Linked DNA regions of Idiomarina loihiensis L2TR. The protein of the gene in region 1 interacts with the protein of each later gene in a pairwise test. Links are inferred from orthologs where the notes say so. Each region holds a gene or a part of one and is shown on either strand. Other genes may lie near its edges. The genes, in order: IL_RS05225 and def.

Evidence for each region.
Region 2: the proteins of IL_RS05225 (region 1) and def interact in binary tests that used the Escherichia coli proteins (3 or more experiments, as listed by UniProt). The link is inferred for Idiomarina loihiensis L2TR from one-to-one orthologs.

Annotation. Positions count from the first base shown.
Region 1 is NC_006512.1:1,088,477-1,091,799, reverse strand. What follows is about bases 50-3,046. They hold IL_RS05225 (aspartate-semialdehyde dehydrogenase), read left to right. Parts: upstream 50-1,038; coding sequence 1,039-2,055; downstream 2,056-3,046. Other genes in these bases: IL_RS05220 (FimV/HubP family polar landmark protein), read left to right, coding at 2,135-3,046; IL_RS05230 (4-phosphoerythronate dehydrogenase), read left to right, coding at 50-1,029. Also shown: more of IL_RS05230, read left to right, coding at 1-49; more of IL_RS05220, read left to right, coding at 3,047-3,323.
Region 2 is NC_006512.1:20,680-23,734, reverse strand. Bases 1-2,729 are described here. They hold def (peptide deformylase), read left to right. Parts: upstream 1-967; coding sequence 968-1,492; downstream 1,493-2,729. Other genes in these bases: rsmB (16S rRNA (cytosine(967)-C(5))-methyltransferase RsmB), read left to right, coding at 2,439-2,729; fmt (methionyl-tRNA formyltransferase), read left to right, coding at 1,492-2,442; dprA (DNA-processing protein DprA), read right to left, coding at 1-905. Also shown: more of rsmB, read left to right, coding at 2,730-3,055. UniProt on the Escherichia coli protein: Removes the formyl group from the N-terminal Met of newly synthesized proteins. Requires at least a dipeptide for an efficient rate of reaction. N-terminal L-methionine is a prerequisite for activity but the enzyme has broad specificity at other positions.

The DNA.
Region 1 (3,323 bases):
GCTTTACTCGTGCGTTCTGTGACTCAAGTTGATGAAGTACTTTTAGAACAAGCTCCCGAACTTAAGTTTGTTGCGTCCGCAACCATTGGCACTGAGCATATCAATCTTCAGGCTCTAGAAGAGCGAGGCATTGGCTTTGCACACGCGCCGGGGGCGAATGCGCAGTCAGTTGGTGAGTATGTTTTGTGCGCCGTGCTCAATTGGTTAAGTGACCAACCCCGGTATGTAGCTGACGAAATCGATGTTGCCATTGTTGGTGCCGGGCATACGGGAAAAGCCGCCGGAAAGAGGCTGGAAGCTCTGGGACTCAATGTTCATTATTATGATCCGCCCTTGTGTAAAAAAGGCGTTAAGTTTGTGCATGACCATTGGCAGCGTGTACTAACGGCCGATATTATCTCCTGCCATGTCCCTTTGACGCGGGACGGCGATTTCCCAACTCAGCATTTGTTTGAAAATACGGCATTGCAGTCACTGCATTCGCAGCAGTTACTAATTAATGCCAGCCGGGGTGCGGTTATCGACAATAATGCCTTACTGGAGCGTGTAGAGCAGGGGGAGCGGCCATCGCTGGTGCTGGATGTATGGGAGAATGAGCCCGAAGTATTGTCAGGCTTAGTGCCTTATGTTGATATCGCAACTCCACACATTGCCGGACACAGTCTGGAAGGTAAAGTCGGCGGGGCGGTAATGATTTCAAATGCATTGCTGGAACACTTTGGTAAGCCCGCCGATAAGACTTTGTCTGATGTGTTGCCGGGGAAGGCCTGGAATGAACGTGATGCCGGTGGGTTGAATTCACTGGAAAGTCTTAATTTGTGGGCAAAAGAACACTACGACTTGTTCCGGGACGATGAACTTTTCCGACAACAGGGTCTCACTACCGAAGGTTTTGATAGTTTACGACGCAATTATCGCAAAGAAAGCCCGCGCAGAGAGTTCATTAATCAGGTCGTTACATGCCATAATAGCGAGCAATATATCCAGTTTTTACAGTTGGGCTTTAGTGCCCGGCTATTGTCTAAGTAAGGAGTTAGCATGTCACATGGGTTTCGCGTTGCCGTATTAGGTGCAACAGGTTTAGTGGGCCAGCAAATGATAGAAATTTTAGCTGAGCGAAAATTCCCGGTGGCAGAACTTTTCCCTTTAGCTAGTGCCCGCTCTGCTGGCGCAACAGTTAATTTTAATGGCGAAGAAATAGAAGTGTTAGATGCTGGTGAGTTCGACTGGTCTAATGCTGATATCGCGTTCTTTTCAGCGGGCGGTTCAATTTCACGCGAGTTCGCCCCCAAAGCTGCTGAAGCAGGCTGTGTGGTTATTGATAACACATCTGAATATCGCTATGAGCCGGATATTCCTTTGGTGGTGCCGGAGGTTAATGCCTGGGCGCTAGCCGATTTTAGAAACCGCAATATTATTGCTAATCCAAATTGCTCGACCATTCAAATGATGGTCGCACTGAAGCCTATTCATGATGCCGTCGGCATTGAGCGCATAAATGTCAGTACTTATCAGTCGGTATCTGGCGCTGGTAAAGAAGCGATGGAAGAGCTGGCAAAGCAGACAGCAGAACTTTTAAACGGTAAGCAGCCGACGGTAGCGAACTTCAGTCGACAAATTGCTTTCAACTGCATTCCTCAAATAGACGTTTTTCAGGAGAATGATTACACCAAAGAAGAAATGAAAATGGTGTGGGAAACCCAAAAGATATTTAATGACCCCAGTATTCGGGTGAATCCCACGGCGGTAAGGGTTCCTGTATTTTTCGGACACGCAGAAGCCATTCACATTGAAACGCGACAGCCAATTACGGCCGAGCATGCAAAACAGCTGTTAAGTGAAGCCCCAGGTGTTACTTTAATGGAGCAGCGCGAGGAGTTTCCGACTCAAGTGGGAAATGCCGCTGGCAATGACGATGTCTTTGTAGGGCGGGTACGGGAAGATATCAGCCACCCTAACGGACTTAACCTGTGGGTTGTATCGGACAACATACGCAAAGGTGCGGCAACCAACAGCATACAAATTGCAGAAACTTTAATTCGTGATTACTGGTAATTTAAGCAGCTGTATGTCATAAAGTTTTTTTAACGAACGCCGTTAAAGATAAGAGCAAAGCGCGGGCAGAGACTAAAGGATGAGAAAAACCAAGATAGTGCAGGTACTGAGATACTTCTCGCTGGCAGCCATGGTGTTGTCCGGCAGCATGACTGTCGCTGCTGCAGGCTGGCAGGATGGCGTCGTTATAAAAGGCGAGAAAGGCTCAGAAGCAACCGATGTTCGTATCGGCCAGGAGCGCTATGGGCCTATAAGCAGCAACGACACCTTGTGGGATATTGCGCGGCGTTATAAGCCACACTCCAGTGTGACCCAGTATCAGACTATGGTTGCTATTGTGCAGGCTAATGACGATGCCTTCGTCGATGGTAATATGAACCGCATGCTCAATGGTTTTTACCTGCGCATTCCCTCTTTGCAAGAAATCAAAATGGTTAACCCCGAAGCCGCTCGTCGGCAAGTCGTGGTAGATAGCCAATTAAAAACCAAGTCTCAACAACTCTCGCAAGCTCGGCAGGACACTCAGAAAACTCGCGCGGAACAGCAGGAGTTACTTGAGCAGGCCCGGGAGAAAGCTGAACAAACCATTCAGGAAGTTGAACAGCGACAGGAACAAAACTTTCAGGAGTTGCGCTCTGATATGCAGCAGTCCATGCAGGCGGTTGAGCGCATGTATGAAGAGAATAAGTCTCTGCAGGAGCGTATCGACGCATTAGCGTCGCGTTTAGATGAGCTTGCCAATAATGTGAGCAAAACCGATGAACTGGAAGTTCAGTTTCAACAGGTATTAGCTCAACAACGGGAGCTGCTTGAACAGCAGGCTAGAGAAGAGCTGGAGCAGGAGTCCGGGTTTTCCGACTGGTTGCAAAGTCCTTTGAATATGTTGCTTGTATCAGTATTACCGGCACTGCTTATTATCGGTCTTATTGTGTTTTTCTTTTTGCGCCGTTCAGCCAAACCGGTAGAGGAAGATGAAGAGGCGGAAGAAAAGAGCAGTAAAGAGCTTACTGAAGAAGAAGCCGCCGCTGAACTCGATAAAGAACTGCTGGGAGATGTACCTAACGACAGTACAGATGGCTTATTCGATATTGATGGTGAAGAAAGCACTGATGACGAAGGTGACGACTTAAGTGCGCTAGAGGCTGAGTTAACCGGAAATTCGGATGAGCCGGAAGCCGCTGATTTGAGCGTTCGTCTTGACGATGGAAAAGACGATGCCAGGAAGGAAGAACCGAAGCCGGAAGCCGAAACTGAACCGGCTGTAGAAG
Region 2 (3,055 bases), 1.1 Mb from region 1 along the record:
GGCTCTGAACTCAGACTAGCGAACAATCGATTGTTTGCCAAGCTTTCATCGCGACATTCGGTATCACCTTCTATGGCAACCTCAGTATCGTCAACCGAGAACCAGTCAAGAATGTCCTGCGGCGTATTAATTAACTTAGCGCCCTGTTGAATTAACCAGTGGCAGCCCTGATGCTCAGGCAACAACACCGACCCCGGAACAGCTCCAACTTCACGCCCTTCGTTCAAAGCGTGTATTGCCGTTGAAAGCGAACCGCTTTTGCGCGCCGCTTCAACCACCACCACGGCCTGACTGATACCACTAATAATACGGTTACGGCGGGGAAAATGATCGATTCGCGCGGTTTGCCCGGGCGGAAATTCGGAAATCAGCAACCCCTGATGTGCAATAAAGTCCTGTAAGGCTTTGTTTCTTCTGGGGTAGTACTGGTCGATACCAGTACCTAAAACCGCTATGGTTTTTCCTTTATCGGCTGCGGTTTTATGTGCTTGAGCGTCAATGCCCATCGCCAGACCGCTAACCACCACAACACCCGCCGCAACTAAGCGCTCGCTAAACCAGTCAGCAATTTGTAAACCACTGTGAGTGGCTTTGCGGCTGCCAACAATAGCCACACTAACTCCTTGCAAAAGCTCTTTACGACCCCGGTAATAAAGTAACCAGGGCGGATTAGCTATGGCTTTTAACGCAGTTGGGTAATCTTCACTAAAGTAAGAAATAACGCCCTGATAGTCACTACGACACCAATTTTCAGCTGCATTTAACCAACGCGCCTCGACCGGTTTTAGCGATTGCCCCCATCGTTCAAAAATGGCCTCCCAGCTGGTACATTCCCGAGCAGCTTTCTGTACCTTGTTTAATGCGCGTGTCATCCCCATTAATACACATAGTTCCTGTGTGTTCACAGACTGTCCTTGACCTACCAATTTAAGGTAAACTAAGGGTAGATGAAGAATTGGAGGTTCTAATGGCAAAAATGACGGTTCTGCAATATCCGGACGAACGTTTGCGCAAAGTCGCACAGAAGATTGAAAAGGTAGATGACAATATCCGCTCGGTTATCGACGATATGTTTGAAACCATGTACGAAGAACAAGGCGTAGGCCTTGCGGCAACTCAGGTTGACGTGCACAGACGGCTGTTTGTTTCTGATTGCAGCGAAGATCAAAACGAACCGCTGGTGTTCATTAACCCGGAAATTACCGAAGCAGAAGGCCACTTTAAGAACGATGAAGGCTGTCTGTCGTTTCCCGGCGTTTACGCCAAAGTTGAACGCGCTGAGAGAATTACAGTGACTGCACTGGATAAAAACGGCGAGCGTTTCAGCCGTTCCGCTGAAGGGCTACTGGCCATTTGTATTCAGCATGAAATAGACCACTTAGACGGTAAACTCTTTGTTGATTATCTATCGCCGCTGAAGCGCGAACGTATTCGCAAAAAACTAGAGAAAGAGCAACGTTTAGCTGAGAAGCAAGCGGCGGAAGCACAATAATGCGAATTGTCTTTGCCGGTACTCCGGACTTTGCAGCACAACACTTACAACAATTGCTTGATGAGTCTCATCAGGTAGTGGGCGTTTATACACAGCCCGACAGGCCTGCAGGACGAGGCAAAAAGCCACAACCCAGTGCGGTTAAGAAGCTTGCGCTCGAACACCAGCTTCCTGTTTATCAGCCCGAGTCCCTAAAATCAGAAGAGGATCAGGCTGCACTAGCCGATCTAAAACCTGACGTTATGGTTGTGGTGGCTTATGGCTTACTGCTTCCGCAGGCAGTATTAGATATTCCTACGAAAGGCTGCCTGAACGTGCACGGTTCTTTGTTACCCCGCTGGCGAGGTGCTGCTCCAATTCAACGCGCGATATGGGCTGGCGACTTAGAATCCGGTGTCTGCATTATGCAAATGGAAGCCGGCCTGGATACCGGCCCAGTGCTGCACGAAGAGCGCTGCGCCATCAGTCCGGACGAAACCTCGGCTTCGCTTTATCACAAGCTTGAAAGCCTGGGGCCTGAGGCGTTAACTAAAGTATTGAAAGATCTCGACGGCTATCAGAGCCAGGCTAAGCCGCAAAGTGACGCCAATGCCACTTATGCGAAAAAGCTGACCAAGCAGGAAGGTAAAATAGACTGGACACAACCGGCGGCCTTTATCGAACGCTGCGTACGAGCGTTTAACCCCTGGCCAATGAGCTGGTGCCAGTCAGAACATTTAAAAGCCGGACAGAACACAGTAAAAATTCACGCAGCTGAACTTATTCAGGGCGCCAGCAATAAAGGTCCGGGCACGATTATTAATAGCACACACGAAGGCATCGACGTGGTGACCGGGGACGGTATTTTACGTATCACTCAGGCGCAGATGCCGGGCAAAAAGGCTCAGCCAGCCAGTACCTTAGTAAACGGCTACAGTAACGTCTTTAGCCCGGGACTGGAATTACAATGAGCCGGCAGAAAAATTCAGAAAACGGTGGTCAGGGAGCAACTAGCCGGGCCGCCGCTGCAACCGCTATCTTTCATGTATTAGAGAAAGGCGAGTCGCTTTCCGCGGCTTTACCCCACGCCACCGGTAAACTCTCTGACGCAGATAAGCGTCTTGCCAGTGCAATTAGCTACGGTGTTTTAAGGGTTCTGCCCAGCCTTAACAAGCTGGTTGGGGCTAAACTGGATAAGCCACTTAAAGGTAAGCTTAAAGTATTGCACTACTTACTACTGGTAGGTGCCTATCAGCTTTATTGTCTTCGTATTAAAGACCACGCTGCCGTTAGCGCCACAGTAGAAGCAGCGCGTATTCTGGGCAAACGTAATCACAAAGGTCTGGTAAACGGTATACTGCGTCAATTACTGCGCGAAGCGCCTGCGACAGATGAGTCACAGCAGCGCGAGCTACCTGTTGACGCGATGCAAAATCATCCGCGCTGGTTGTTTGAAGCAATTCAGGCAGACCACCCACAACAAGCCAGCGACATTCTCATTGAGAACAACGCACACCCGCCCATGTGGTTACGTGTGAATCGTCGTTTTTTCAATCGCGATGACTATTTAAGACAACTGGAAGA